DNA from 2 places in the Pseudomonas cannabina genome. Region 1 is predicted to be linked to the other one. Evidence: predicted binding sites of a transcription regulator. Region 1 holds the regulator's gene; the other holds the start of a gene.
What was found. Region 1 encodes sigma-54, which starts transcription at its own class of promoters, with help from an activator protein. Its sites were predicted from a motif close to ANTGGCATNNANNTTGCTNT; they were not measured.
Positions count from the first base shown of each region.

Region 2: the regulator sigma-54 is predicted to act here: its motif matches at 7,388-7,407, upstream of BLT55_RS11180 (CmpA/NrtA family ABC transporter substrate-binding protein).

Region 1 covers NZ_FNKU01000001.1:3,551,419-3,566,441, forward strand. The annotation lists gene hisD (histidinol dehydrogenase) at 1-1, opposite strand, end outside; gene hisG (ATP phosphoribosyltransferase) at 125-760, opposite strand; gene murA (UDP-N-acetylglucosamine 1-carboxyvinyltransferase) at 915-2,180, opposite strand; gene BLT55_RS16715 (BolA family protein) at 2,203-2,442, opposite strand; gene BLT55_RS16720 (STAS domain-containing protein) at 2,557-2,862, opposite strand; gene BLT55_RS16725 (MlaC/ttg2D family ABC transporter substrate-binding protein) at 2,859-3,509, opposite strand; gene mlaD (outer membrane lipid asymmetry maintenance protein MlaD) at 3,520-3,987, opposite strand; gene mlaE (lipid asymmetry maintenance ABC transporter permease subunit MlaE) at 3,987-4,784, opposite strand; gene BLT55_RS16740 (ATP-binding cassette domain-containing protein) at 4,784-5,593, opposite strand; gene BLT55_RS16745 (KpsF/GutQ family sugar-phosphate isomerase) at 5,898-6,872, shown strand; gene BLT55_RS16750 (KdsC family phosphatase) at 6,887-7,411, shown strand; gene lptC (LPS export ABC transporter periplasmic protein LptC) at 7,420-7,992, shown strand; gene lptA (lipopolysaccharide transport periplasmic protein LptA) at 7,979-8,527, shown strand; gene lptB (LPS export ABC transporter ATP-binding protein) at 8,528-9,253, shown strand; gene BLT55_RS16770 (RNA polymerase factor sigma-54) at 9,437-10,930, shown strand; gene hpf (ribosome hibernation-promoting factor, HPF/YfiA family) at 11,006-11,314, shown strand; gene ptsN (PTS IIA-like nitrogen regulatory protein PtsN) at 11,325-11,789, shown strand; gene rapZ (RNase adapter RapZ) at 11,792-12,649, shown strand; gene BLT55_RS16790 (HPr family phosphocarrier protein) at 12,666-12,938, shown strand; gene BLT55_RS16795 (hypothetical protein) at 13,113-13,655, opposite strand; partial or broken gene BLT55_RS16800 (superoxide dismutase) at 14,051-14,662, opposite strand; gene BLT55_RS16805 (tetratricopeptide repeat protein) at 14,663-15,023, opposite strand, start outside.
Region 2 covers NZ_FNKU01000001.1:2,356,529-2,371,551, reverse strand. The annotation lists partial or broken gene BLT55_RS11205 (NAD(P)/FAD-dependent oxidoreductase) at 1-47, opposite strand, end outside; gene BLT55_RS11200 (bifunctional protein-serine/threonine kinase/phosphatase) at 341-2,002, opposite strand; gene BLT55_RS11195 (nitrate/nitrite transporter) at 2,010-3,221, opposite strand; gene BLT55_RS11190 (glycoside hydrolase family 68 protein) at 4,151-5,398, shown strand; gene BLT55_RS11185 (ANTAR domain-containing response regulator) at 5,458-6,033, opposite strand; gene BLT55_RS11180 (CmpA/NrtA family ABC transporter substrate-binding protein) at 6,048-7,259, opposite strand; gene BLT55_RS11170 (quinone-dependent dihydroorotate dehydrogenase) at 7,506-8,537, shown strand; gene rmf (ribosome modulation factor) at 8,682-8,897, opposite strand; gene rlmKL (bifunctional 23S rRNA (guanine(2069)-N(7))-methyltransferase RlmK/23S rRNA (guanine(2445)-N(2))-methyltransferase RlmL) at 9,486-11,738, shown strand; gene BLT55_RS11155 (sensor domain-containing diguanylate cyclase) at 11,884-14,268, shown strand; gene dacB (D-alanyl-D-alanine carboxypeptidase/D-alanyl-D-alanine endopeptidase) at 14,358-15,023, opposite strand, start outside.

The DNA.
Region 1 (15,023 bases):
TAGCGGGGCCTCAATAATTGGCGGATGCTCAGGAGCCTAAAGCTACCAAGCTATCCGCGCAGGCACCTGAGAAATTTGGCTATGACACGGATAGCTGGACGCAACTCAACGTTGCGTGAAGGGGTCAGCCGCGGTGTCGCGACTCCACTGCTTTGCGCAGGGTGTCGATCAGTGCCTGAATGCGTGCATGCTGCATCTTCATGGAAGCCTTGTTCACCACCAGGCGCGAGCTGATGTGTGCGATCAGCTCCTGAGGCTCGAGACCGTTGGCACGCAAGGTGTTGCCGGTGTCGACCACGTCGATGATCTTGTCCGCCAGTCCGATCAGCGGAGCCAGCTCCATGGAGCCGTAAAGCTTGATGATATCGACCTGACGGCCCTGCTCGGCGTAATAACGCTTGGCAACATTGACAAACTTGGTAGCGACGCGCAGACGCCCCTTGGGCTCGACGGCGCCGATTGCACCGGCAGTCATGAGCTTGCACCTGGCAATCTGCAGATCCAGCGGCTCGTACAGACCCTGGCCAGTGTATTCCATCAGCACATCCTTGCCGGCGACACCGAGGTCGGCCGCACCATGCTCGACGTAGGTCGGCACGTCGGTAGCGCGCACGATCAGCAGACGCACGTCAGGCTGGGTCGTGGGGATGATGAGCTTGCGGCTCTTGTCCGGATTCTCGGTCGGCACGATGCCTGCTTCGGCGAGAAGCGGCAGGGTGTCATCAAGAATACGGCCCTTGGACAGTGCGATGGTCAACATGGGAAACGTCAGTCCTTATCAGGAAACTTTTGTCATGACGCAAACGGCGCCCGACAACCCTCCGGCCTGGCAGGCCCGAGGTGGAACGAATCAGAAATCACACCCGCGACAGTACAGATAGCCCCGACGCCAGCGGCATCGGAGCCACGCGCTACTAGCCCGGAACACGGCGGATCTTGGCGCCCAGCATTTGCAGCTTCTCTTCTATGCACTCGTAGCCACGGTCTATGTGGTAGATACGATCGATCAACGTGTCGCCCTGTGCGACCAGCGCAGAGATCACCAGACTGGCCGACGCACGCAGGTCGGTCGCCATGACTGGTGCGCCCTTGAGCACTTCAGTCCCGGTCACGATTGCAGTGTTGCCTTCGACCTGAATCTGCGCGCCCATGCGGTGCATTTCGTACACGTGCATGAAACGGTTCTCGAAGATGGTCTCGATGACCGCACCGGTGCCTTCGGCAATGGCGTTGAGCGAGATGAACTGCGCCTGCATGTCGGTCGGGAACGCCGGGTATGGCGCGGTCCGCACGTTGACAGCCTTGGGACGCTTGCCGTGCATGTTCAGCTCGATCCAGTCTTCGCCGGTCGTGACTTCGGCACCGGCTTCCTGAAGCTTGAGCAGCACCGCTTCGAGAATGGTCGGATCGGTGTCCTTGACCCTGACGCGACCGCCAGTAACAGCTGCCGCCACCAGATAGGTGCCGGTCTCGATGCGGTCAGGCATGACCTTGTAAGTGGCCGGCCCCAGACGCTTGACGCCATCGATGGTGATGGTGTCGGTGCCTGCACCGTGGATTTTCGCACCCATGGCGATCAGGAAGTTGGCCAGGTCGACCACCTCAGGCTCGCGCGCGGCGTTTTGCAGCACGCTGCGACCGTTGGCCAGGCTGGCCGCCATCATGATGTTTTCAGTACCGGTCACACTGACGGTGTCGAAGAAGAAGTTCGCACCACGCAAACCGCCCTCAGGCGCCTTGGCTTTGATATAACCGCCTTCGACGTCTATGATCGCGCCCATGGCTTCGAGGCCACGAATGTGCAGGTCGACCGGACGCGAACCAATGGCGCAACCACCCGGCAGCGCCACTTCGGCCTCACCGAAGCGGGCGACCATGGGCCCCAGAACCAGAATCGACGCACGCATGGTTTTCACCAGTTCGTACGGCGCGACCAGTGTCTTGATGGTACGCGCATCGATTTCGACGCTGAGTTTCTCGTCGATCACCGGCTCGATACCCATGCGACCGAACAGCTCGATCATCGTGGTGATGTCGTGCAGGTGCGGCAGGTTCTGAACGGTAACCGGGCCGTCAGCCAGCAAGGTCGCGGCAAGGATCGGCAAGGCAGAGTTCTTTGCCCCGGAAATGCGAATTTCGCCATCAAGACGAACGCCGCCGGTAATAATCAATTTGTCCATTAGAGTCTCGACACCAATTGGCTCAGGTACGCTCGGCCCACGCAGCGCGGCTGAAAAATTTCATGGTCACCGCGTGGATGCTGCCATCGGCAATCCAGGGGTTCAGATGGGTGTAAATCTGTTGCTGACGCTTGACGGGGCTCAGGCTGGCCAGCTCGTCACTGATAATGTTCAGCTGGAAGTTGCAGCCTTCGCCTTCGACTTCCACCTTGATTTCCGGCAGCTTTCCTTCAAGGAAGCTCTTCACTTCTACAGCCTGCATGCTTAACCTCGATCGGCGCTGTACGCGCGCGGGTCGGCCATCATACAAAAAAGCCCATGTTATGCGAAGCCCAACGAGTGGGCCCGTACAAAAGGGCTTTCAGGATAACGCCTGTCAATGAATGTTCAATAGCTCGGTCAGACCGGAGACACGGGCTATTTCACGCATGTCGTGGGGCAGCGAGCGCACAGTGAGCGACTTGCCGGCATCCCGGGCATCGCGCATGAACGCCAGCACCAGCGCAAGGCCCACGCTGCTGGACTTGTCGACCTCCGAACAGTCCAGCGTCAACTCGGTCAGATCACCGGACTTAATCAGTGCCGCACCCTGCTTGCGCAGTTGCGGCCCGCTGCGAAAATCCAGCACGCCGATCAGTTTGAGCTCACCGGGCCCGGCGAGACGGACGGCAGACTCGGTCATTGCGCGGGCTTCTGCGCAGCGTCTACGGTCGACTTGGTCTTCGCGACCTCGCCAGCCCAGTTGTTGATCGTGGTATCCAGGTTATTGCCGTTGCGCTGCATGGCATCCGCGAATTGATCACGGAACAGCTTGCCGATGTTGATACCGTTGATGACAACGTTACGTACCTTCCACTCGCCATCCAGCTTTACCAGCGTGTAGGAAACCGGATAAACAGCGCCATTGGTGCCCTTGACCTGCATATCAACGCTGGTGCGATCGTCACCTTCGTCCTTGGCCGGTGCCACGGTGATGCCCTGGTTGTTGAATTCGAGCAAGGCATTGCCGTAGAACTGCATCAGGCTGCGCTTGAAGTTTTCTTCGAAACGCTTGACCTGCTCAGGTGTCGCCTTGCGGGAATACTTGACGGTCATGATGCTTTTGGAAATGCCATCCGCGTCCACAACCGGACCGACAATGCGGTTCAGCGCATCGTAGAACGCGCTCGGATTGGACTTGTATTGCTCACGGTTGGTCGCCAGATCACTCAGTAATTCCTTGGTGGTACGTTCCACCAGATCATGAGCCGAGGGGGTCGCCGCGGCATTCGCCAGCATGGGCAGAGTGGCCAGCAATACCAGCAGACCACGGCGCAGAATAGAGATCATTTGTAGCTCCTCACTTAGCGTCTTTACTTACAGTATTGAGCAGGAATTTGCCGATCAGGTCTTCAAGCACGAGCGACGACTGCGTGTCATGGATGGTGCCGCCATCCTTGAGCATCTTGTCATCGCCACCCACACTGAGACCGATGTATTTTTCGCCCAGCAAGCCGGCAGTCAGAATCGACGCCGTTGAGTCGGAAGGCAGGTTGTCGACCTTTTTCTGAATCTCCAGCGTGACACGACCTGTAAAGGTATCGCGATCCAGATCGATCGCGGTCACCTTGCCGATGGTCACGCCCGCCATGCTGACCTTGGCTCTGACAGTCAAACCGGCAAGATTGTCGAAGTAGGCATAAAGTTTATAGGTGTCGGTGCTCGCACTTGTGCTCAGACCACTGACTCGCAGGGCCAGCAGGAGCAGAGCCAGTATCCCGGCGAGCAGGAACAAGCCGACTCCGGTTTCGATGGCACGGTTTTGCATCAGAAATCTCCAAACATCAAGGCGGTCAGAATAAAGTCCAGTCCCAGCACGGCCAACGAGGCGTACACGACAGTCTTGGTTGTCGCGCGACTGATCCCCTCGGAAGTAGGATCGCAGTCATACCCCTGAAAAACGGCAATCCACGTCACAACGAAAGCAAATACGACGCTTTTGATCACCCCATTGAGCACATCGTTCGTGAAAGAAACGCTGTTCTGCATGTTCGACCAGAAAGAGCCGTCATAGACTCCCAGCCAATCGATCGCCACCCAGGACGCGCCCCAGATGCCGACCACGCTGAAAATCATCGCCAGAATCGGCAGCGAAATAAAGCCCGCCCACAAACGCGGCGCAACGATGTATTTGAGCGGATCGACGCCAATCATCTCGAGGCTCGACAACTGCTCGGTGGATTTCATATTGCCGATCTCGGCGGTCAGCGCAGAACCTGCGCGCCCGGCGAACAGCAAGGCAGTCACCACCGGGCCCAATTCACGCAGCAGGGTCAACGCCACCATCTGACCGACGGCCTGCTCGGACCCGTACTTGGCCAAAATGCTGAAACCCTGCAAGGCCAGCACCATGCCGATGAAGATGCCCGACACCACGATGATGACCAGCGACATGACGCCAACGGAATACAGCTGCTTGACCAGCAACTGAAAACTGCTGCCGGCGCCGCCGCGACCCAGCAGGGCGTGCACCAAGAACAGGCCTGAGCGCCCCAGAACAGCAACGATATCAATGGCCGAGCGCCCCAGCAGGGCAACGCGGTCCATCAGTGACTTCTTGCGCATCAGCGCTTCCCCAATAGATCTTCGCGAAAATCCGGCGCCGGATAGTGAAACGGCACAGGGCCGTCGGGCTCGCCGGTCATGAATTGACGAATGCGTGGATTGTCCGAAGACATCAGCTCCTGAGGCGTACCCTGCCCCAGCACCTGCCCGTCGCCCACAACGTATAGATAGTCGGCAATGCTCGCCGTCTCGCTGAGGTCGTGAGACACCACGATGCTGGTGATACCCAGCGCGTCGTTGAGCAGCCGGATCAGACGCACCAGCACCCCCATCGCAATCGGATCCTGGCCGACGAAGGGCTCGTCGTACATCAGAATCTGCGGGTCGAGCGCAATGGCACGCGCCAGCGCAACACGGCGCTTCATGCCACCCGACAGTTCATCCGGCATCAGTTCGACCGCACCACGCAGGCCGACGGCCTGGAGCTTGAGCAGAACGATGTCGCGGATCATCTCTTCCGGCAGCTCAGTGTGCACGCGCAACGGAAAGGCGACGTTTTCGAAGACGTCCAGGTCGGTAAACAGCGCGCCGCTCTGAAACAGAACGCCCATCTGCTTGCGCGCGTCAAACAGATCGCTGCGCGACAGCTCCGGCAGGTTCTGGCCATTGACCCACACCTGGCCTTCGCTCGGACGCAACTGGGCGCCCATCAAACGCAGCAAGGTCGTCTTGCCACAGCCCGATGGCCCCATGATTCCGGTGACCTTGCCCCGCGGAATACGAATATCGACATTATTGAAAATACTGCGCGCACCGCGTTTGAAAGACACACCTTTCAACTCGACCGCATAGGCGTCATCGGAACTCATCTAAACTCCTTGCGATACAGCCTCCGCCCACAGCCGCCGGTTCTTGGAGGCAAGACAGGCCATGCAGGCGGGCCGAACCAGCCGCGAACTATATCACCGCAGTCACCCGCCCCCAAGAAGAGAACCGCTCGGTTCAGGTATCCGCCGAATTATTCTGTACCACAATGTTATGACTACAAGCTTGATACAGACCCGCAAGCGCGTAGGAAATTCGTTTAAAAACCACACAATGACGATCAGACGTGAGGGAATCGTTCATTACCGCTATAATCGCCGCCTTTCAACCGGCTGACTCTTCCCAGACATGACTCGATCCAGTGACCTGATTCAAGCGGCGCGACGCACCATTCGTCTTGAGATAGAAGCCATACAAGGCTTGCTTGAACGCCTCGACGGCGATTTTGTGCGCGCCTGCGAGATGATTCTGGCCAGCCAGGGCCGGGTCGTCGTGGTCGGCATGGGCAAGTCCGGGCATGTCGGCAACAAGATTGCCGCCACACTGGCAAGCACCGGGACCACCTCGTTTTTCGTGCATCCGGCCGAAGCCAGCCATGGCGACATGGGCATGATCACGCGCGACGACATTATTCTCGCCCTGTCCAACTCCGGCACGACCAATGAAATCGTAACCCTGCTGCCGCTGATCAAACGTCTTGGCATCAAGATGATCAGCCTGACCGGCAACCCGGACTCGGTGTTGGCCAAGGCCGCAGACGTCAACCTCAACGTCCACGTCGCACACGAAGCCTGCCCGCTCAATCTGGCGCCGACTTCTTCGACGACAGCCGCCCTGGTCATGGGCGACGCACTGGCCGTGGCGCTGCTCGAAGCGCGTGGCTTTACGGCCGAAGACTTCGCATTTTCGCATCCGGGCGGGGCGCTGGGCCGACGCCTGCTGCTGAAAGTCGAGAATGTCATGCACTCCGGCGATGCGCTGCCTAGCGTACAGCGCGGCACCCTGCTGCGCGACGCACTGCTGGAAATGACCCGCAAGGGCCTGGGCATGACCGCCATTATCGAAGCCGACGGCAAGCTCGCCGGTATCTTCACCGACGGCGACTTGCGTCGGACTCTGGATCGCCCTTTCGACATCCGCCAGACCACCATCGATGAGGTCATGACCCATCACGGCAAAACCGCCCACGCAGAAATGCTCGCGGCCGAAGCGCTGAAAATCATGGAAGACAACAAAATAGGCGCGCTGGTTGTCGTGGATCAGGATGACCGGCCGGTGGGTGCGTTCAATCTGCAGGATCTCCTGCGTGCAGGCGTCATGTAATGGAAACCAGAACGATGAACCCGGAACTCATGCAACGCGGCAAGGCCATCAAACTGGCGGTTTTCGATGTCGATGGCGTCCTGACTGACGGCCGCCTGTTCTTTCTGGAAGACGGCAGCGAGATCAAGACATTCAACACGCTGGACGGGCAAGGCATAAAAATGCTGATAGCTTCCGGCGTGACGACCGCCATTATCAGCGGTCGCAAGACTGCAATCGTCGAGCGCCGGGCAAAGAGCCTGGGCATCGCACACCTTTTTCAAGGCCGCGAAGATAAACTGGTCGTACTGGACCAATTGCTGGCAGAGTTGAAACTTGATTACGAACAAGTCGCCTATCTGGGTGACGATCTGCCAGACTTGCCGGTCATCCGGCGTGTCGGCCTGGGCATGGCAGTGGCCAATGCGGCAGGCTTTGTCCGCGAGCATGCACACGGAATAACCAAGGCGCGAGGCGGCGAAGGCGCGGCGCGCGAATTCTGCGAACTGATCCTGAGTGCGCAAGGCAACCTTGAAGCGGCTCACTCCGCCTATTTATAGAAGCCATTATGTTCACTAAAAAAATTCGGAAGTTCCTGCTTCTCGGGGTACTGGCACTGCTGCTGGCAGCCGTCGGTTACTGGAATATCAGCCCGGAAAGTTTTATGGATCAGCCTGACGGAACGGTTGACGACACCGCCATCGACTACTATGCGATCAATACGCGCAGTGTGCAGTACCTGCCGGACGGCACGCTTCAATACGACATGACCGCCGACAAAGTCGAGCACGTAAAGGCCACGGACGTGAGCTTGCTGACCACCCCCAACCTGAACATGTACCGGGGCGGCGCGTTCCCGTGGCATGTACAGAGTAAAAGGGGCGAAGTTTCATCCGCGGGGGATCAGGTCGAGTTGATGGATTCCGTTCGCGTCGAACGCACCGATGAAAAACAACGCACGACCATTATCACCAGCAGTCGCATGACCGTATTCCCTCAGAAGGAATATGCGGAGACCGACCAAGACGTTAGAATCGACGGCGCGGGCGGTGTCACTACGGCCAAGGGAATGAAAGCGTATTTGAAAGACAGCAGGATGGACCTGCTATCCAACGTAAGAGGACAGTATGAGGCTCGTTAAAACTCTTCCTTTATTGCTCGGCTTGGGCGCAGCACTGGGAAGCGCGAGCGCCTGGTCCCTGCCAACCGACCGCGATCAGCCGATCCACATTCAGTCTGACGACGCTCAGCTCGATGACAAGAAAGGCGTTGCTACCTACCGGGGCAATGTCGTCATCACGCAAGGTTCGATGAAAGTCACCGGCAACACCGTGACGATCACGCGTAATGCCCAAGGCGAAGTGGATGTGTTCACGTCCGTTGGCAATCTGGCTTACTACGAGCAGAAGCCCGCCCCGGACAAACCGATCGTGCAAGCCTATGCCGTCACGATCCAGTATTACGCCGGGCAGGACCGTATCGTTCTGATCGACAAGGCCAAGGTCATTAACGACGGCAACACGTCGGAAGGCGAGAAAATCGTCTACGACACCGTCAGACAGGTGGTCACGGCCGGCCGGGCCAGCGGTGGCACCAAGCTGACGACCCCACGGCCGCGTATCGACATGGTCATCCAGCCGAAGAAGAAAACCGATCAACCGCAGAAGGCCCCGTAAATGGCAACGCTCAAAGCCCAGCATCTGGCTAAAAGCTACAAGAGCCGACAAGTCGTGCGCGATGTGAGTATCTCCATCGAAAGCGGGCAGATCGTAGGCTTGCTGGGCCCCAACGGCGCCGGCAAGACCACGTGCTTCTACATGATCGTGGGCCTGGTCCAGGCAGATCAGGGCCGCGTGCTGATTGACGATCTGGATGTCAGCCACCAGCCCATGCACGGGCGTGCACGCGCGGGTATCGGCTACCTGCCACAGGAAGCCTCGATCTTCCGCAAGCTGTCAGTGTCCGACAACATCATGGCGATCCTCGAGACCCGCAAGGAACTCGATGCCGGAGCCCGTCGCAAGGAGCTCGAAAGCTTGTTGCAGGAGTTCCACATCACGCATATTCGCGACAACCTGGGCATGAGCCTGTCAGGTGGCGAACGTCGCCGTGTGGAAATCGCCCGCGCCCTGGCCACCTCGCCAAAATTCATCCTGCTGGACGAACCGTTCGCAGGCGTGGACCCGATCTCGGTGGGCGATATCAAGCAGATCATCCACCACCTGAAAGCCAAGGGCATCGGCGTGCTGATCACCGATCATAACGTCCGTGAAACCCTCGATATCTGTGAAACCGCTTACATCGTCAACGATGGACAGCTGATCGCAGAAGGCGATTCGGAAACCATTCTGGCCAATCAGCTGGTGAAAGAAGTGTACCTCGGCCACGAGTTCCGGCTCTGATCAAGCGCTTTTGGCACGCCCCGGCTAATTGATGCCCCTGTAGCGTATTGACAAGATTTTATTTGTCATAACGCTCTAGGCAAAGCCGTAGGTTTCAGGCATATAATTTGCTTAATGATGGCGCCCCGGCGCCTGTAGTAGATGGCGCACGTGCGTCAGCGAATAAGGTGTTTAGCCCCTGCCATGAAACCATCGCTAGTCTTGAGAATGGGCCAGCAGCTGACGATGACGCCGCAGCTGCAACAGGCAATCCGTTTACTTCAGTTGTCCACTCTGGACCTCCAGCAGGAGATTCAGGAGGCGCTGGAGTCCAACCCTATGCTCGAACGGCAGGAAGAAGGCGACGATTTCGACAACTCCGATCCGCTTGCCGACAACATCGAACAAAAGCCCAACCCCGACGTTCAGGAACCGACCTATCAGGAAGCCGCCCCCACGGTGGACAACCTGGAAGACGGCGAATGGGGCGAGCGCATTCCAAACGAACTGCCCGTCGACACCGCCTGGGAAGATGTCTACCAGACCAGCGCCAGCAGCATGCCCAGCAGCGATGATGACGAGTGGGACTTCACCACCCGCACTTCCGTCGGCGAAAGCCTGCAGAGCCATTTGCTGTGGCAACTGAACGTGGCGCCGATGTCCGACAAGGATCGGCTGGTTGCAGTGACACTGATCGACTGCATCAACAATCAGGGCTATCTGGACGAAACGCTGGAAGAGATTCTCGAGTCCTTCGACCCGGAACTGGACGTCGAACTCGACGAGATCGAAGCGGTACTGCACCGTATCCAGCAATTCGAACCTGCCGGCATCGGCGCGCGCAACCTGAGCGAATGCCTGCTCTTGCAATTGCGCCAGCTGCCCGCGAAAACACCCTGGCTGACAGAAGCACAACGCCTGGTGACCGAGTACATCGACCTGCTGGGCAGTCGTGATTACGCCCAACTGATGCGGCGCATGAAGATCAAGGAAGATGAGCTGCGTCAGGTCATCGAACTGGTCCAGAGCCTCAACCCGCGTCCTGGTTCGCAAATCGAGTCCACAGAAGCCGAATACGTCATTCCTGACGTGATCGTGCGCAAGGACAACGAACGCTGGCTGGTCGAACTCAATCAGGAGTCGGTACCGCGCCTGCGCGTCAACCCGCAATACGCTGGATTCGTGCGTCGCGCCGATACCAGCGCCGACAACACCTTCATGCGCAACCAGTTGCAGGAAGCCCGCTGGTTCATCAAGAGCCTGCAAAGTCGCAACGAAACTCTGATGAAGGTCGCTACCCAAATCGTCGAGCATCAGCGCGGTTTTCTCGAGTATGGCGACGAGGCCATGAAGCCACTCGTCCTGCACGACATCGCCGAGGCAGTGGGCATGCACGAGTCGACCATCTCGCGCGTCACGACGCAAAAGTTCATGCACACCCCACGGGGTATTTACGAGCTGAAATACTTCTTTTCAAGCCACGTAAGCACCTCCGAGGGCGGCGAATGCTCGTCCACGGCCATTCGCGCAATCATCAAAAAACTGGTTGCAGCGGAAAATCAGAAAAAGCCGTTGAGTGATAGCAAGATCGCTGGTTTACTGGAGGCACAAGGCATTCAAGTAGCCCGTCGCACAGTCGCCAAGTACCGCGAATCATTAGGGATAGCGCCTTCCAGTGAGCGTAAGCGACTGATGTGATGCAGGCCGAGCCACAGCGTTCCAGTGGCAGGCGCCATGCCTGTCTCTTTATGCATTGGCAAAGGAGAAAGCTGTATGCAAGTCAACATCAGTGGACACCAACTGGAAGTGACCAAACCCCTTCGCGACTATGTCGAGCTCAAGCTCAAGAAGCTCGAAGGGCATTTTGACAAGATTACGAACGTGCAGGTCACGATGGCGGTCGAGAAGCTCAGGCAGAAGATCGAAGCCACCCTGCACATACCCGGTGGCGAGGTCGTTGCCAATGCTGAACATGATGACATGTATGCTGCAATCGACCTGCTCACCGACAAGCTCGACCGACAATTGCTCAAGCATAAGGAAAAGCAGCAAAGCATCCTCAAAGGTGCGGCCGCTCGCTAACGCCATTTAAATGATCCGATTTGAAAATATCCTGACCCCCGGCCGTTCACTCGTGAACGTGCCGGGACGCAGCAAGAAGAGCGTACTCGAAGCAATCGCCAACCTGATCGGTCATGAAGTACCGAACATGGATTCGGACACTGTCTTCGCAAGCCTCGTTGCCCGCGAAAAGCTGGGATCGACTGGCTTCGGCAACGGGATTGCCATCCCGCACTGTCGCCTCAAAGGCTGCGGCGAACCCGTCAGTGCGGTCATTCACCTCGCCACCCCTATCGACTTCGACGCCATCGACGGTGCGCCGGTCGACCTGCTTTTCGTATTGCTGGTCCCGGACGCCGCCACCGATGCTCACCTGGAACTGCTTCGCCAGATTGCCAGCATGCTTGATCGCGCCGATGTGCGTGAGCGCCTGCGCAGCGCCAAAAGCGGTGAGGCACTCTATCAAGTGGTGCTGGACGTGCAGAAAGGCCACTGACCATGCGCATGATCATCGTCAGCGGCCGCTCCGGCTCGGGTAAAAGCACAGCACTGGATGTACTGGAAGACAGCGGTTTCTATTGCGTCGACAACCTTCCTGCCGGCCTGCTGCCAGAGCTGGCAGAACGCGCACTGATCAATACCGAGCTTGCAGAACCGCTGCTGGCGGTGTCGATCGATGCACGCAATCTGCCAAGCCATCTGACCCGTTTCCCGCAAATGCTGGATGAAGTGCGCTCACGCAACATTCAGTGTGATGTGCTCTATCTGGATGCAGACGAAGCAACGCTGCTCAAGCGTTTCTCGGAAACCCGGCGTCGCCACCCGTTGAGCACGTCGGATCGTTCGCTGGCCGAGGCCATACGCGACGAGACCACACTGCTCGGCCCGATCATCGATCTGGCCGACCTCAACATCAACACCACTCACCTGAATCTCTACCAGCTGCGCGACGCACTGAAATTGCGCCTGCTCAACAAGCCCGAGCCGGGCACCGCGTTTCTGCTCGAGTCGTTCGGTTTCAAGCGCGGCATGCCGGTCGATGCCGACCTGGTATTCGATGTGCGCTGCCTGCCCAATCCCTACTGGAAGCCGGAGCTGCGCGATCACTCAGGTCTTGAGCAGCCAGTGATCGATTACCTGTCTGTGCAGCCCGACGTTGAAGAGATGTTTCAGGACATTTTCTCGTATTTGAACAAATGGCTGCCACGATTCGCGGCCAGTAACCGTTCTTACGTTACCATTGCCATCGGTTGCACGGGCGGGCACCACCGCTCCGTCTACCTGACAGAACGCTTGGGTCAGGTATTGCAACAATCACTCAAGAACGTTCAGGTCCGCCACCGGGACCTTAGCTGAAAGGATTTACACTGCGATGCCCGCTCGTCAAATCACCATCATCAACAAACTGGGCCTGCACGCCCGCGCTGCCGCCAAGTTCGTCGGTGTCGCCGGCAAGTTTCCCTGCCAGATCCGCGTCGGCCGCGCGCCGGAAAGCATGGTCGATGGCAAAAGCATCATGGCCGTGATGATGCTGGCCGCGGGCAAAGGCACCGAGCTCCATCTGCACACCGAAGGTGAATTCGAGCAGGAAGCCCTGGACGGGTTGGTCGAGCTGATCAACAACAGGTTTGATGAGGGCGAGTAGATTTGGCTGACTTGTCAGAAAACAAAAAACCGCCTGATACAGGCGGTTTTTTTATAGTCTCAAACTCTTTTGGGCTCAGATATCTGTCGTAGCGTGCCTTCTTTGAAAGCCTTACTAAGGGAATGCATTATTTCACTGATGGATTCTGCCTTACGACGCTGAAGCTCCTTGAGCTCAGGCTTTACGGTAGCCATACCAATAATCTCCTGAGGTAAGGTGAATTGCATGCAGGCCTAACTGACCTGTCACGATCCTATCAGCAATTCTGCCGTACCACAAATTCAGCCTCTCCACGCGGACAGCATCGTCAGCGCCCGGAATAAAATACAGTTCATCTGCCAGAACAGTCTCCGACATAAAAGCTTGTGTCACTTTCGCAAGTCGCTGAGGAATGCGATGACGGATTGCATGCTTGAACAGAGCCAACGCCTCAATAGGCGCATACTCCCTGCCGCTGCACCATTGCGTAGCCGACGCAAACTTCATCAGATAAGCATTCTCGCTGACCTCACGATCAGCATCGGTCATTACCATTTTGCGGGCCGTGGCGTAGGTAGACTGGTTCAGAACTATCGGATGATACAGCGCAATGAAGGGGTGAGATTCACATAGGAAAGGAATTGCGGTGTTACCGTCCGGAGCCAGAAAAGAGCCTCCGATGGGGTAGCACTGGTCATCAAGCCCTGAAAACATTTCCAGGACGAAATCCGTATCCATTATGTGCTCCGTCCCAATATCGGCCAGAAGAATAACAGATCTTCTCATTCATGAATTTGAGCACACACGGAGACATTCCCTAAAATTCAAAAACAACGTAACCAATTGCAATATATAAATAATTACAATTTTTAGTCATTGATTCCTTTACCTCCTACACAGCGAGAAATTCTTCAAACTTCCGCCTGCAACGAATCTTCGACTCGCACGCAGCACTCGAGAACAATCGCGCGTCACTTCCAACACCAGACAGACAGCCAACACACCCCCCGCTCTGCCAGCAACGCCATGCCCGCCAACAGCAGCACGGTTCCTACAACCTTGCGGAGCATCCGTACGCCAGTGGCCGTGAGTATTTCTGAACGCATGGATGCCCTTGGTTGTTGTCGAGGGAATCAGGCCAGAGCGGCCTGATAGCGTCGGGAAACTTCCTGCCAGTTGATCACGTTGTAAAACGCATTGATGTACTCGGGGCGGCGGTTCTGGTAGCGCAGGTAGTACGCGTGCTCCCAGACGTCCAGACCCAGTATTGGCGTGTTGCCATTCATCAACGGGCTGTCCTGGTTACCGCTGCTTTCGACCACGAGTTTTTTGTCAGGGGTGACGCTCAGCTAGGCCCAGCCACTGCCGAAACGCGTCAGCGCAGCTTTGGTGAACGCTTCTTTGAAGCTGTCAAAGCCACCCAGTTGCTCGTCGATTGCAGCAGCGATCGCGCCTTCAGGCACACCGCCACCGCCTGGCACCATGACTTCCCAGAACAGCGAATGGTTGGCGTGGCCGCCCCCCTGATTGATCACCGCCGGCCGCAGATTTTCAGGCAGTTGCTTGACGCTGGCGACGAGCTTTTCGACAGACCAGTCGGCGAATTCAGTACCGTCGACCGCTGCGTTGAGGTTGGTGATGTAGGTCTGGTGATGCTTGGTGTAGTGGATTTCCATGGTTTGCGCATCGATGTGCGGCTCAAGCGCATCGTAGGCGTAAGGCAGTGCTGGCAAGGTATGAGACATTCAATGTGCTCCGTAGAAAAGTCCGGTTTGAGTCGCTGAAGTGCGCTGCAGCGATGCACGCGTGTGCTCGCTGCTGCTGTTCAGCAATCGATGGGTACGCGGGTACTCGCCATGCTCGCTGATAAAACTCAACAGCTCGGCGTAGGTTTTGCTGCTATGGCGCAAGGCTGCTTCACGCAGGGCGGGAGGCAGGCGCTGGCTCTGCATGGTCTGCAACAGGTGTTGATGAATGGCGCACAGGTACTCGGCGCTTTCCTCCGGCTGCCCAAGGCTGAGGTGCAGGTCCGCCAGGTTGTGATGAGAGATCACACACGCCGCGACGGCTTCGTCCACGTCCGGCCACCGCTCGAACAGCACCTGC
Region 2 (15,023 bases), 1.2 Mb from region 1:
ACGCCGGCCATGCCGTTGCCAATCATCACCAGTTTGAGTTTTTTCATCTTGCCTCCGAGTCGCCAGATAGCGGGCTCGACACAGTACGTGCAAACAAAAAAAGGCGTCCCGTCAGTTGCCTGATAGGGACGCCTTTGTCCGGTCCCGTTATCTCGGGAGGCGCAGCCTTCATCGTTGAGGGCTGCGCGTTATGAATGATCTGAAACAGGTCATGCAGCGCTTGTGCCAACTCGCAATCGGCCGTGTGACGGGGGATCACATGGCCGGTCAGGTGTGTTTCTGCACCGGGTTGAGGCGGGTCGCACAGAAGCGGGGCGGTTGCCGGTTGGCAAGTCGTGAATCAATGACGGCCCATGAGCCAGATCACCACGAGCAGATTGAGCAGCAGCGAAACCAGTGCCACGCTGCGCCAGACTTTCAGCGGTTCGCGTTCCAGCAGCGGCCGGGGCCGTGCAGCGACCGGGCGCAGTTCGGCCTGTTCCAGTTCCAGCAGCCATTGCTCGGCGGTTTCATAGCGATGTTGCGGATCGGCTTGCAGTGCCTTGTCGAGGTTTTGGCTCAGCCATTGCGGCAGATCGGGGCGGTAGCGGCTGGCGGGGATCGGCGTAGCGAAGCGACGATGTTGAAACGCCTCAATTTCGCCGTAGGGGTAATGGCCGGTCAGCAGGTAATACAGCGTGACACCGACGGCGTAAAGGTCTTGTTGCGGGGCAGGCTCGGCACCGTTGAAGGCTTCCGGCGCGATGTAGCTCGGTGTGCCGGGCAAGTCGTCGGGATTGACGGCTGACAGGCCGGGGCAAAATGCCAGACCGAAATCCAGCAGACGCAGTTCGCCATCGTCACCCAGCAGCAGGTTGTCCGGTTTTATGTCGCGATGAATGATATTGCGTCGATGCAGCAGACCGCTGGCGCGCAACAGCCGCGTCGAGAGGTCCTGCCATTGCGCGAGCGGCAAAGGGCCAGCGGCGACGAACAGCTCGGCCAGGGTGCGCCCGGAATGTTCGCGCATCACGTAATACAGGTGCTGGCGCTCTGCGAGCGGGTGCAGCTCGGGGAAGAAGCGCCCGGCAACCCGGCGCAAAAACCACTCTTCGAGCAGCAGCCCCTGGCCAGCCCCGGCTTCGTCATGGCGACTGGCAGGCAGGGTTTTCAGTAGCCAGGGCTGGCCATGTGCGTCGTTGACCCGATAAAGCATCGACTGCCGGGATTGCGCCACGACGCTGCCGACGCTCCAGCCTTCAAACATCTGGCCGTGCTTGAGCGCAGGCGGCAGCGGCCACTGTTGCAACTGTAACAACGCATCGCCCAAGTCATCTTCGCCGAGGCTGTCGACCTGGATCAGCAGCGCGCTGGCGTTGTCCTGACTGCCCGCCAGATGGGCCGCGCTGACCAGGGTTTTCACCGCCGCATCGAGGTCGTCGTGCTCGCCAAGAATCGAGCGAATGCTGGCATCGCCCAGCGTTGCCCAGACACCGTCGCTGACCAGTAACAGCCGCTCGCCCGCGCACAGTTCGCCGTTCAGGTAATCCATGACCACGTATTGATCGAGGCCCAGCGCGCGCTTGAGCACGTGCTGCATGTCGGCCTGTTCCCAGACGTGATCTTCGCTGATGCGCGTGAGCGTTCCGGCAGTCCAGCGATAAACCCGACAGTCACCGACATGCGCGAGGGTGAAGCGTCGACCGCGCAGCACCAGGGCGCTGAGAGTGGTCATCAGGCCGTTGGCCAGCAACCAGCGATTCTGCGCCAGCAGCAGCCGGTCAAGCGACTGAGCCACGCCCCAGGTTTCCGGTGTGGCGTAGTAATCCAGCGCCAGCGCTTGCAGCGTGGATTGGGCCGCCAGTGCACCGTCGGCACACTGGCTGACGCCGTCGGCAAGGGCGAACAGATAGCCCTTGCTGGCCGCTAGCGCCGCCACCGGTGTGACCAGCCGCAGCGCGTCCTGATTCTCCGCGCGCGGCCCGCTGGCACTGAACTCGGCAAAACGCAGTTGCAGCGTCATCGGTGCCTCAGACCCGCGCCGCCGTCACCGCTGCCGAACCCCAGGTGGTTCTCCAGCGACGCTTGACGTTCAGCAGGCCGAACCAGGCCAGCACGGCCAGCCCCGCGAACAGCCAGAGGCCCAACTGGTAATCGCCGGTGTTCTGCTTGATGGTGCCCAGCCCGGCTGCCAGCAAAAAGCCGCCGATGCCACCGGCCATGCCGATTAGCCCGGTCATGACGCCAATTTCCTTGCGAAAGCGTTGCGGCACCAACTGGAAGACGGCACCGTTGCCGGCACCCAGGCCAAGCATAGCTGCGACGAACAGCGCCAATGCGGCCCACGAACTGGGCAGATTGAAACCCACCGCAGCGATGCCGATCGCCGCCACCGCGTACATCACGGTCAGTGTGCGAATCCCGCCGAAACGGTCGGCCAGCGCGCCGCCCAGCGGGCGCATCAGGCTGCCGCCGAACACGCAGGCTGCGGTGTAGTAACCGGCAGTGATCGGGCTCAGGCCATACTGGTCGTTGAAATAGCCGGGCAGGGCGCTGGCCAGGCCGATAAAACCGCCGAACGTCACACTGTAGAAAAACATGAACCACCAGCTGTCCTTGTCACCCAGTGCCTTGAGGTAGTCCGCCACCGACTTGGGCTTGCTGCGCTCCGGAGCGTTGCGGGCCATCAGACTGAAAGCAATCAGGGTCAGCACCAGCGGGATCAATGCCAGGCCGAACACGTTGCCCCAACCGAAACTGGCGGCCAGCACAGGCGCGATCAACGCGGCCAGCACGGTGCCCGAATTACCTGCACCGGCGATGCCCATCGCTTTACCCTGGTGCTGGGGCGGATACCATTGCGATGCCAGCGGCAACGCCACGGCAAACGACGCACCGGCCATACCGAGAAACAGGCCCAGCAGCAGAACCTGGCCGTAGGTGTGAATACCCAGTTGCCAAGCCGCGAACAGCGCACCGATGACGATCACCTGGCCGATGATACCCGCGGTCTTGGGCGACAGCTGGTCGGCCAACAGCCCCATGAAGAAGCGCAACACGGCACCCGCCAGAATCGGCGTGGCCACCATCAGGCCGCGCTGTTGGGTGGTCAGTTGCAGGTCGGTGGCGATCTGTACCGCCATCGGGCCAAGCAGGTACCAGACCATGAAGCTCAGGTCGAAGTACAGAAAGGCTGCGAACAGGGTCGGTTTATGGCCGGCCTTCCAGAAGCTTGTATCCATTGGCACACCTCATCATCTGCTAGGGGTCAGTCGGGCCATGGCCGCGACACGGTTATTCCAGACGTTGTGGTGGAGTGTGTCGGGCGACTCCACCGGCCCCATCGCCGGGGCCAAACGCAAAAAACGCCGCCTCTCTGTCCGCTGAGGCGAAAAGAGATGAGCGACGTCTTTGTCGTAATCGGTGGTAGCCGCCGTTGGCTACCGGTGCCATTGCCCTAGCAATAGACGGGCCAAGCCAGCTGCACGCGGGTTAGCCGCACGCTGCAAGCGGCTTTGAGTGATTTCCAGGCAGCGGAAGCGTGCTGAACCATGACCCTGGATCGAGCGGTGGTCTGTCAAGGCGCTGCAAAAAAGGGCGTGCTGGCAAGCCAGAGTTTTGCCCCCTTCAGCACCTCCACCGAGTTGGTAATGAGCCGATACGGCGTCGCTTTATTGAGATGTTATTAAAGTTCAATGCGGGGGTTATTATTTCATGTGCCACCATTGGTGGTATTAATTGCTGTCACTATGATGCTGTTTCGATGTTGTTCGAGGTGGGTCTTAATATCGATAATACAACAAGTATGAATATTTATTAATTCGCGTATTACGTATATTGTCGTACGACGGCGCGGTGAATATTTAATTTACTTTGTGTCGCAACTCTGACAGCATCCGTTCTGCCGTCAATGACACGATCCGTCAATTAGAAGGTGATGCACTACTTCATCAGCGTGCCTGAAGTTCAAGGTCGTCTGTCAATTTCGATAAATGCTTACTTTGCAAAAAGTAATCGGTTACTCGCTCTTTTCTCGGCTTCCTGATGCCTGCACTGTGCGGGCACTAATGCGAAGCCTGCATTCAGATACAACTCGGCAATGCAAATGTACAGGCCGTGTTGTCTTCCTCTCCGCGCTGCTCCGAAGGGCGCCAATAAAGGATACATCATCATGAGTAATATCAATTACGCACCGACTGTCTGGTCCCGCGCCGATGCGCTGAAGGTCAACGAAAACGACCCGACCACCACGCAGCCGCTGGTCAGTCCGGACTTTCCGGTCATGAGCGATACCGTATTCATCTGGGACACCATGCCGCTGCGCGAGCTGGACGGCACTGTCGTCTCGGTCAACGGCTGGTCGGTGATCCTGACCCTGACCGCCGACCGTCATCCCGATGATCCTCAGTACCTCGGCGCCAACGGTCGCTATGACATCAAACGCGACTGGGAAGACCGGCATGGCCGGGCGCGCATGTGCTACTGGTATTCACGTACCGGCAAGGACTGGATTTTCGGTGGCCGGGTGATGGCCGAAGGCGTATCGCCAACCACGCGAGAGTGGGCAGGCACACCGATACTTCTGAATGACCAGGGCGATATCGATCTTTATTACACGTGCGTGACGCCAGGTGCATCAATTGCCAAAGTTCGGGGTCGTATCGTGACGTCCGACAAGGGCGTGGAATTGAAAGACTTTACCGACGTCAAGATTCTGTTTGACGCTGACGGTACGTACTATCAAACCGAAGCACAAAACTCGACCTGGAACTTTCGTGACCCGAGTCCATTCATTGATCCCAATGATGGCAAGTTGTACATGGTCTTCGAGGGTAATGTGGCGGGCGAGCGCGGTTCGCATACTGTGGGTGTCACCGAACTTGGCCCTGTACCGCCGGGGCATGAAGACGTGGGCGGTGCCAGATTTCAAGTAGGCTGCATCGGCCTGGCCGTTGCAAAAGACCTTAGCGGTGAAGAATGGGAAATACTTCCGCCGCTGGTCACTGCGGTGGGCGTCAATGATCAGACCGAACGGCCCCATTATGTTTTTCAGGACGGTAAATATTACCTGTTCACCATCAGCCACAAGTTTACCTACGCGGATGGCGTGACCGGGCCGGATGGGGTCTATGGTTTTGTCGGCGAGCACCTGTTCGGTCCGTACCGGCCAATGAATGCCTCCGGTCTGGTGCTGGGCAATCCGCCCGAGCAGCCCTTCCAGACGTACTCGCACTGTGTCATGCCGAATGGTCTGGTGACCTCGTTCATCGACAGCGTGCCGACCGAAGGCGAGGATTACCGTATTGGCGGAACCGAAGCGCCGACAGTGAGAATCCTGCTGAAAGGAGACCGCTCGTTCGTGCAGGAGGAATACGACTACGGTTACATCCCTGCCATGAAGGACGTCACGCTGAGCTGACCGATCACCCGTCGCTTCGGCATCAAGAACGCCTGCCTGTGCAGGCGTTCTTCGTTGAATCAACCCAGTAGCTCACTCATCGCGATGATCTGCTCAGCCACCTGAATCAGCTTTTGCTGACGACTCATCGCCTGACGCCGCATCAGGGTGTAGGCCTCTTCCTCGTTGCAATCCTTCATCTTCATCAGCAGCCCCTTGGCCAGTTCGATGCGCTTGCGCTCGGCCAGTTGCTGATCGCGGGCATGCAACTGGGCACGCAGCGCCTGATCACTCTCGAAACGGGCCATCGCCACGTCCAGAATCGGTTGCAGCCGTTGCGCCTGAATACCCTCGACGATATAAGCACTGACGCCGGATTTGATTGCCTGACGCATCACGCCCGGATCATGCTCGTCAGTAAACATCACGATCGGGCGAGGCTGGTCGCGACTGACCAGCACCACCTGTTCCAACACGTCGCGACCGGGCGATTCGGTGTCGATGAGGATCACGTCCGGGCGCACCGCTTCGACGCGGGCGGGCAGGTCGATGGTCAGCCCTGACTCATCGATCACATCGAACCCGGCTTCAGTCAGTGCAGATTTGAGACGGCCGACTTTTCGGGCTGTGTCGTTGATCAGCAGAATACGCAGCATGCTCACGTTCTCCGTCAACGACTGGCAACCGCTGGCGCGGAATCGGCCAGCGAGTGAAGTTTGAAGCTGCGTGCATAACCGGCCGGATCGCTGCCATCCCACACTTTGCCGTCGATCAACTGACTGCTGCGCAGGTTGCCAGCCGGCACGTCGATGCCCAGCGCAGTGGCCGCCTGACGGTACAGTGCCAGTTGCTGGACGCGGCTGGCGACGGTCAGGTAGTCCGGGTCTTCGCGCAACAGGCCCCAACGGCGGAACTGGGTCATGAACCACATGCCATCGGACAGCCATGGGTAATTGACCTGGCCTTGATTGTGGAACCTGACGGGGTGCGGGTCCTGCCAATGATTGCCCAGGCCGTCACTGTAATGGCCAAGCAGGCGCGGCTCGATGCAGTCCAGCGAAGTGTCCAGATAATCTGCGCTGCTGAGCAATTGCGCCGTGCTGTAAAGATTGTGCGGGTTCTGCTCGATGAAGCGGCTGGCTTCCAGCACTGCCATGATCAGCGCCCTTGCCGTATTGGGATTGCGCTCGACGAATTCGCGCGTGCAGCCGAGCACCTTGCCCGGATGGTCCGGCCAGATCGCCTGACTAGTGGCCATCGTGAACCCCAGTTGTTGCTGCACTGCGCTGGCGCCCCATGGCTCACCGACACAAAAACCGTCGATGCGCCCGGCCCGCAGGTGTTGCGCCATTTGCGTGGGCGGCACCACGACACTGTTCACGTCGTCGAGCGGGTGGATACCCTGGCTAGCGAGCCAGTAATACAGCCACATGGCGTGGTTGCCAGTCGGAAATGTCTGCGCGAAGGTCAGCCTTGTGCCGTTTTGGTGCGCGCGGTGGTCGAGCGCCTCAGGAGTGATCACCCCCGCTTGCTGCAATTCGCGGGACAGATTGATGCACTGTCCGTTCTGATTGAGGCCCATCAGGATCGCCATATCAGTCGCCGGGCCGCCGCCGATCCCCAGTTCTACGGCGTAGATCAGGCCGTACAGGCTGTGTGCCGCGTGTAACTGCCCGCTGACCAGCCTGTCGCGCAGCCCGGCCCATGAGGTCTGGCGCTTGAGGTTGAGGCTCAGCCCGTAAGGCTGGGCAAAACCTTGTGTCGCGGCGACGACCAGCGGGGCGCAGTCGGTCAACGCCATGAAGCCGATGTCGAGGCTGTTCATTTCCGGCGCGTCGCTGCCGGTTACCCAGTCCAGAGCATTGCTGGTTCTTTCAGTCATACCGCGCACTTCATAAAAGGCCCATCCAAAAAAAAGGCGTCGCCCGACCCGATGCCAATGCAAGGGGCTGAAGCGACGCCATTGTCGATGCACTGCTCCTTCGTCGCAGCGAGTGCCTGCCGCTGATTCAAGCAAGGCATATGCCAGCGTCACATGACAAGAAGTTTATCGCGCACCTCGCCTGCGCCGCCCGCACACGTCTATAATCGCCACCCTGAATTCAGCTGCTCACGAGCCCATTCCGCCATGTATAACCTGGCCCGCCAGTTACTGTTCAAACTATCCCCGGAAACCTCGCACGACCTGTCGCTGGACCTGATCGGCGCAGGCGGGCGGCTGGGGCTCAACGGCCTGCTGAGCAAGTCACCGGCGAACCTGCCGGTCAGCGTCATGGGCCTGGAGTTTCCGAACCCGGTGGGCCTGGCGGCCGGTCTGGACAAGAACGGCGCAGCCATCGACGGTTTTGCGCAGCTGGGTTTCGGCTTCGTCGAGATCGGCACTGTGACGCCGCGTCCGCAGCCGGGCAATCCCAAGCCGCGAATCTTTCGCCTGCCGCATGCCGAGGCGATCATCAACCGCATGGGTTTCAACAACCTGGGTGTCGACAATCTGGTGTCGAGGGTTCAGGCGGCCAGGTACCGTGGCATTCTGGGCATCAATATCGGCAAGAACTTCGACACGCCGGTCGAGCGCGCGGTGGATGATTACCTGATCTGCCTGGACAAGGTTTACGCGCACGCCAGCTACGTCACCATCAACATCAGCTCACCCAACACAGCGGGTTTGCGCAGTTTGCAGTTTGGCGATTCGCTCAAACAGTTGCTCGAAGCCCTGAGCCTGCGCCAGCAGGAACTCACGCAAGTGCACGGCAAGCGTGTGCCGCTCGCGATCAAGATCGCTCCGGACATGACCGATGAAGAAACCGTGCTGGTCGCGGCTGCGCTGATCGAGTCGGGAATGGACGCGGTGATTGCCACCAACACCACGCTCAGCCGTCAGGGCGTCGATGGCCTGCCGCATGCCGATCAGGCCGGTGGTTTGTCAGGCGCGCCGGTTCGGGAAAAAAGCACGCATATCGTCAAGGTGCTGGCCGGCGAACTGGCCGGTCGCATGCCGATCATCGCCGCAGGCGGCATCACCGAAGGCCGGCATGCGGCCGAGAAAATCGCTGCCGGTGCCAGTCTGGTGCAGATTTATTCGGGCTTCATCTACAAGGGCCCGGCGCTGATTCGCCAGTCGGTCGACGCCATTGCGGCCATGCCGCGCACAGCGGGCTGAATCCAGGGCAAAAAAAGGGGCTCTGCGAAAGAGCCCCTGGGCGTTAGCCCGCCGCCCGGGTCGGGCGTGCATGGTGCAGGTGTGAATCAGTCAATCATGTTGATGGCCCCGACAAGGGCCTGACAGTCTTTGATGTGAATCGCCTCATCCGACCGCGTGAAGTTCGTTGAGTCTGTGGATGCCCGCAGTGCCGGTCATACCGTCCCAGTTGTCGCCGCGTCCTTCGCGCCAGCCATTGATCCATGCCTGGCGTACTGACGGTAGAGTAAAAGGGCAAAGCTCACGGGATTTACCATGAACGCCGTATTGATATCCGCGTAAAAATGCTCTTTCCAACGGATCACGCTTAAGTCTTCTCATAGGGTAATGCCCTCGACTGTTGACTGTAATATCCCTGAGACCCCGTGATGAGGTCGGGCAGAATCTTCTGCCGTTGGTGCCCGCTGCCGGCGTGGCGGGCCTTGATGCCGTCACCGTTGCAGTGATGGCCTGAGTTGATTTCTAACCAAACCGCAGGTCGCTGGGAATGATCGTTTTGTCATAAGCGCGTCACATTATGATCTGTCGAGCAATAAGCAGCGGGGTGTCTCAAAGGTGATTTTTTACTCAGCCCTGTTGAAACGCGGTTTTGCGGGCGAATTGAGATCGCTTATCAACCTCAGGTAGTGGCTGTTTGCCTTACCTGCATAAGCGACGAAGGGTCATCAATCGCTCTGTAAAATGTGACTTTCCGAGGCGGGCTTTTTAGCGGTGCCTTTATTGCCGCCATTGCGGACCTCGATATCTGGTTTAATGTGCACCTTCACTGCCGCATTGATATGCCATGACAGGATCATGCGGTGGACCGGCACTCACGTGCCACGCAGGCGTTCTCCACGAAAGACGCCTGTTCAAATCTGGCAGGGCAATGCGTTGCCCGCCGCTGACGGCTCAGGCCCTGGAATACACATGTCGGATCGCTACGAACTTTTCCTCACTTGCCCCAAAGGCCTTGAAGGTCTGCTTGCCGAGGAAGCCACCGCGCTTGGCCTGCAAGAAACCCGCGAGCACACCTCGGCCATTCGCGGCTCGGCCGACATGGAGACCGCTTATCGGCTTTGCCTGTGGTCGCGTCTGGCTAACCGCGTGCTGCTGGTGCTCAAGCGGTTCCCGATGAAGGACGCCGAAGACCTTTACCACGGCGTACTCGATGTCGAGTGGCACGACCATCTCGAACCGGAAGGCACCATCGCGGTGGAATTCAGCGGGCATGGCTCGGGCATCGACAACACCCACTTTGGTGCATTGAAGGTCAAGGACGCGATCGTCGACAAGTTGCGCACGCCCGAAGGCGAGCGCCCGTCGGTGGACAAGATCAACCCGGACCTGCGTGTCCATCTGCGCCTGGATCGCGGCGAAGCGATTCTGTCGCTGGACCTTTCCGGTCACAGCCTGCACCAGCGTGGCTATCGCCTGCAGCAGGGCGCAGCGCCACTCAAGGAAAACCTGGCAGCGGCGATCCTGATCCGCGCCGGCTGGCCGCGAATTGCTGCCGAAGGCGGCGCGCTGGCTGACCCGATGTGCGGTGTCGGCACATTCCTGGTCGAGGCAGGCCTGATCGCCGCCGACATCGCGCCCAATATCAAGCGCGAGCGCTGGGGCTTCTCTGCCTGGCTCGGCCACGTGCCGGCGCTGTGGCGCAAGCTGCACGACGAAGCGCTGGCGCGTGCCGAGGCCGGCCTGGCGAAAACCCCTTCGTGGATTCGCGGTTACGAAGCCGACCCGCGCCTGATCCAGCCAGGCCGCAACAACATCGAGCGCGCTGGCCTGAGCGACTGGATCAAGGTTTATCAGGGCGAAGTCGCGACCTTCGAGCCGCGTCCGGATCAGAACCAGAAAGGTCTAGTCATCTGCAACCCTCCGTATGGCGAGCGTCTGGGTGATGAAGCCAGCCTGCTGTACCTCTACCAGAATCTGGGCGAGCGTCTGCGTCAGGCGTGTCTTAACTGGGAAGCGGCCGTGTTCACCGGCGCGCCTGATCTGGGCAAGCGCATGGGCATTCGCAGCCACAAACAGTATTCGTTCTGGAACGGCGCCTTGCCGTGCAAATTGTTGCTGATCAAGGTCACGCCTGACCAGTTCGTCACCGGCGAGCGCCGGACCCCCGAGCAGCGTCAGGTCGAGCGTGAGAACCCGGTCGAAGCCGAGGTGGTGGAGCGTAAACTTAACAAGAACGGCAACCCGATCAAGCCGGAACCGGTGGTGGTCGAGCAGGCGCGCCTGAGCGAAGGCGGGCAGATGTTTGCCAACCGCCTGCAAAAGAACCTCAAGCTGATGGGCAAGTGGGTGCGCCGTGAAGGCATCGACTGCTACCGCGTCTACGATGCCGACATGCCCGAGTATTCGCTGGCGATCGACCTGTACCACGACTGGGTGCACGTTCAGGAATACGCCGCGCCCAAGACCATCGATCCGGAAAAAGCCTCGGCCCGACTGTTCGACGCGCTGGCAGCCATTCCGCAGGCGCTGAACATCGACAAGAGTCGTGTGGTGATCAAGCGTCGCGAGCGCCAGAGCGGCACCAAACAGTACGAACGTCAGAGTGCGCAGGGGCAGTTTCTGGAAGTCAGCGAAGGCGGCGTCAAGTTGCTGGTCAACCTGACGGATTACCTGGACACCGGCCTGTTTCTCGATCACCGCCCGATGCGCATGCGTATCCAGCGCGAGGCCGCGGGCAAGCGCTTCCTGAACCTGTTTGCCTACACGGCTACGGCCAGTGTGCATGCCGCCAAGGGCGGTGCACGCAGCACCACCAGCGTCGACCTGTCACGCACCTATCTGGACTGGGCACGGCGCAACCTGTCGCTCAACGGTTTTTCCGACAAGAACCGTCTGGAGCAGGGGGACGTGATGGCCTGGCTGCAGGCCAATCGCGACGAGTACGAGCTGATCTTCATCGATCCGCCGACGTTCTCCAACTCCAAGCGCATGGAAGGTATTTTCGATGTGCAGCGTGATCAGGTCGAACTGATCGATCTGGCGATGGCGCGTCTGGCCCCGGGCGGTGTGTTGTATTTCTCCAACAACTTCCGCAAGTTCGTGCTCGATGAAAACCTCAGCCAGCGCTATGCGGTCGAAGACATCACCGCGCAGACCATCGACCCGGACTTTGCCCGCAACGGCAAGATTCACCGCGCCTGGAAAATCATGGCGCGCGCTTGATCCGGAAAAACCGGGCGGTGAACTGATTTGTCGTGCCTTTGTACAAGTTTGTTCATCGTCCACTAGGCAAACTACTGGCGAGTAGCTATAAAAGATCAATAGCCAGCTTGACGCTTCAGTTCGTTGGCGTCATGAGTTTCTGTCTATGACCGCTAAACGTTTCAGACTCAGAATTCTGAGTTTTATCAATGGTCAGCGCTCTGCATGGCTGGTAGCGGTTCTGGCTTTTCTGATCGGCATTGCACTGACCGTCATGCTGGCGCTGGCGGACAACGAGCTGTATCAGCGTCAGGTCCACCAGCGTTTCGACATGCTTGCAGCAGAGCGCTTCAGCCGTCTTCAGGAGCGTCTGGACCGGCAGGTTACCCGGCTGGACACCCTGAGCCGCTTTTTCATCTTTTCCCAGCGAGTCGAGCAATCGGAGTTCGACGGCTTCGTCGCGCCATTACTGCTGGGCACCCAGGCGTATGCCTGGACCCCTCGCGTCACCAGAGAAGAGCGGGCTGCGTTCGAGGAGCAGGCGCATGCGGACGGTATTACCGATTACGCCATACGCGAGATGACCGACAGCGGCGCGCTGAAAATTGCCGGTGTGCGCAATGAGTACTTCCCGGTGCGCTTCCTGCAAACCGTTAGCAAAACGCCATCGCCATTGGGGTTCGATATTGCTTCGGAGCAGGTGCGCCGCTCTGCGCTGGAACGTGCGCGCCTGCTCAAGCGAATTGTCGCCACGCCGCGCATTCGCTTGCTGGATCCGCCCGACGCCTACGGTATTTTGCTGGTGGCGCCAGTGTTCTCGTCTGGCCGGACCCCAGCGCAGCTGAACGGGTATGTGACGGCGGTCATCAGCCTGGCGCAATTGATGAATGTGGGCACCGCAGAGCAGGACAACCTGGCGGTGACCATGCAGGACCTCAGTTCGCCGGCCAGACCCGAGCCGGTCTACCAGTCGCCGGTGGCTGCCATCCACAACAGGCTGTACGCCAGCAGCCTGCTGAGCCTGGGCGACAGGGATTACCTGATCGAGGTTCGCCCGACGCAGATTTTCAACCTCAGCAATCAGATCATGATGCCGGGCCGGGTCCTGTGGCTGGGCGGGCTGTTGAGCCTGATGCTCAGCGCCTTGCTGTACACCCTGATCAGCCAGCGTCAGCGCGCCTTGCAGCGTGTTGCGCAACGTACCCGCGAGCTGCGCCAGCGTGAATTGCAACTGCGCGCTGCGCACGGGCAGTTGCGCAACGTGCTCGACGCCGCGACCGAAGTGGCGATCATCGCTACCGATCTGGACGGGTTGATCAACATGTTCAACGTCGGCGCGGAGAAGATGCTCGGTTACCCTCAGGAACAGATCCTGGGCAAGTTCCACCTCATGGACCTCTATCAGTCCGCCGAGCTCGAAGCCCGCGCCAGCAGCCTGAGTCGGGAGCGCGGGCAGCCGATCAGCGCCGCCCAACTGATGTTCCTCGACGCGGTACAGGATGGAACGCATCCGTCGCAGGAGTGGACGCTGCAACGCAGTGACGGCAGCACGCTGGTGGTGGATATGCTGGTCACTGCGGTGCGTGACGACCAGGGGCTGTGGACCGGCTATCTGGCCGTGTGCATCGACGTCACCGAGCACAAGCGCGTCAACCAGGCCCTTGCCGAGCAAGGACAGTTACTGAAAAAGCTGGGTTCTCAGGTGCCTGGCGGTATCTATCAATACCACTTGGCGACCGATGGCAGTGCGCGTTTCAGGTACGCCAGTGCGGGCATGTGCGAACTGTTCGAGGTGGGCGAGGCTCAACTGCTCGGCGACGCCGATGCAGTGATGCGCCGTATTGAGCCGGCCGACCTTGCCCGGGTCAGGACCTCGATTCTTGCCAGCGCAAGGCACCTCACTGCCTGGAGCGAGGAGTACCGGGTCGAGCTGCCACGCAAGGGGCTGCGCTGGCTGAGCGCGGCCTCCACGCCGGAGCGGCTGGCCGATGGCAGCGTGTTGTGGCACGGGTTTGTGTCCGATATCACCGACCTCAAGCGCGTCGAGCAGGAGTTGCGAGCGCTGTCGGTCACCGACGTACTGACCGGCGCCTATAACCGGCGCTTTTTTCAGGATCGCATGCAGGCCGAGCTGAAAAGGATCGACCGGCATGGGGGTGACCTTTCGATCATCATGCTCGACGTCGATCACTTCAAGCGTATCAATGACCGTTTCGGGCATGCTGCAGGCGACCAGGTGCTCAGGTCGATTTCGGAAAAGATCAGCCAGCGACTGCGCAGCGACGACGTGTTCTGTCGTCTGGGTGGCGAAGAGTTCATGGTGGTGTGCCCGGGCACGCGAAGCGCACAGGCTTATCAACTGGCCTTGAGCCTGCGTGAGGCATTGCGCAATCAGGTTATCGAAGGCGTCGATCATGTGGTGACGGCCAGCTTCGGGATCGCGAGCAGGCGTGCGGGCGAGGGCATCGACGCCATGCTGCTGCGCGCCGACTCGGGCGTCTATGCAGCGAAGCAGGGCGGTCGTGATCGCGTCGAGCCGGAGCAGCTTTGACTGGATGGCTGAGCCCGGCAGAATTTGAAACAGGCTGATCCGACATGAACAGGCCCGCTGCACGGCGGACCTGTTCGGGTGTTGCGATTCTACTGTTGCTGGATCGAAACCGTGGTGTTGGCCAGTTTGGGCTGGCGGTACAGGTCGATCAGCACTTCGTCCAGAATCGACGAGGCACCGAAAGGGCGCGGGTCGTTGAGAATCGCCACGACCGCCCAGGTATTGCCGTTGCTGTCGCGGCTGAAGCCGGCGATGGCGCGTACTGTGTTCAACGTGCCGGTCTTGATGTGGGCTTCGCCGAGCAGCGGAGTACGCTTGAGGCGTTTACGCATCGTGCCATCGAGCCCGGCCAGCGGCATCGAACTCATGAATTCGGCGGCATATGGGCTGCGCCATGCGGCTTGCAGGATGACCGCCATTTCGCGGGCACTGACGCGTTCTGCGCGAGACAGCCCGGAACCGTTTTCCATGACCAGATGCGGCGCAGTGATGCCTTTTTTCGCCAGCCACTGACGGATCACGCGTTGTGCAGCTTTGCCGTCGTCACCGTCGGCTTCGTTGCGAAACTCTTCGCCGAGGCTGAGGAACAGCTGCTGGGCCATGGTGTTGTTACTGAATTTATTGATGTCACGGATGACTTCCACCAGATCGGGTGAAAATGCTTTGGCGAGCAGCTTGGCGTTGCCAGGCAATACGCCGACGCGGTCCTTGCCCAGAATGGTGCCGCCCAGTTCCTGCCAGATGGCGCGAACTGC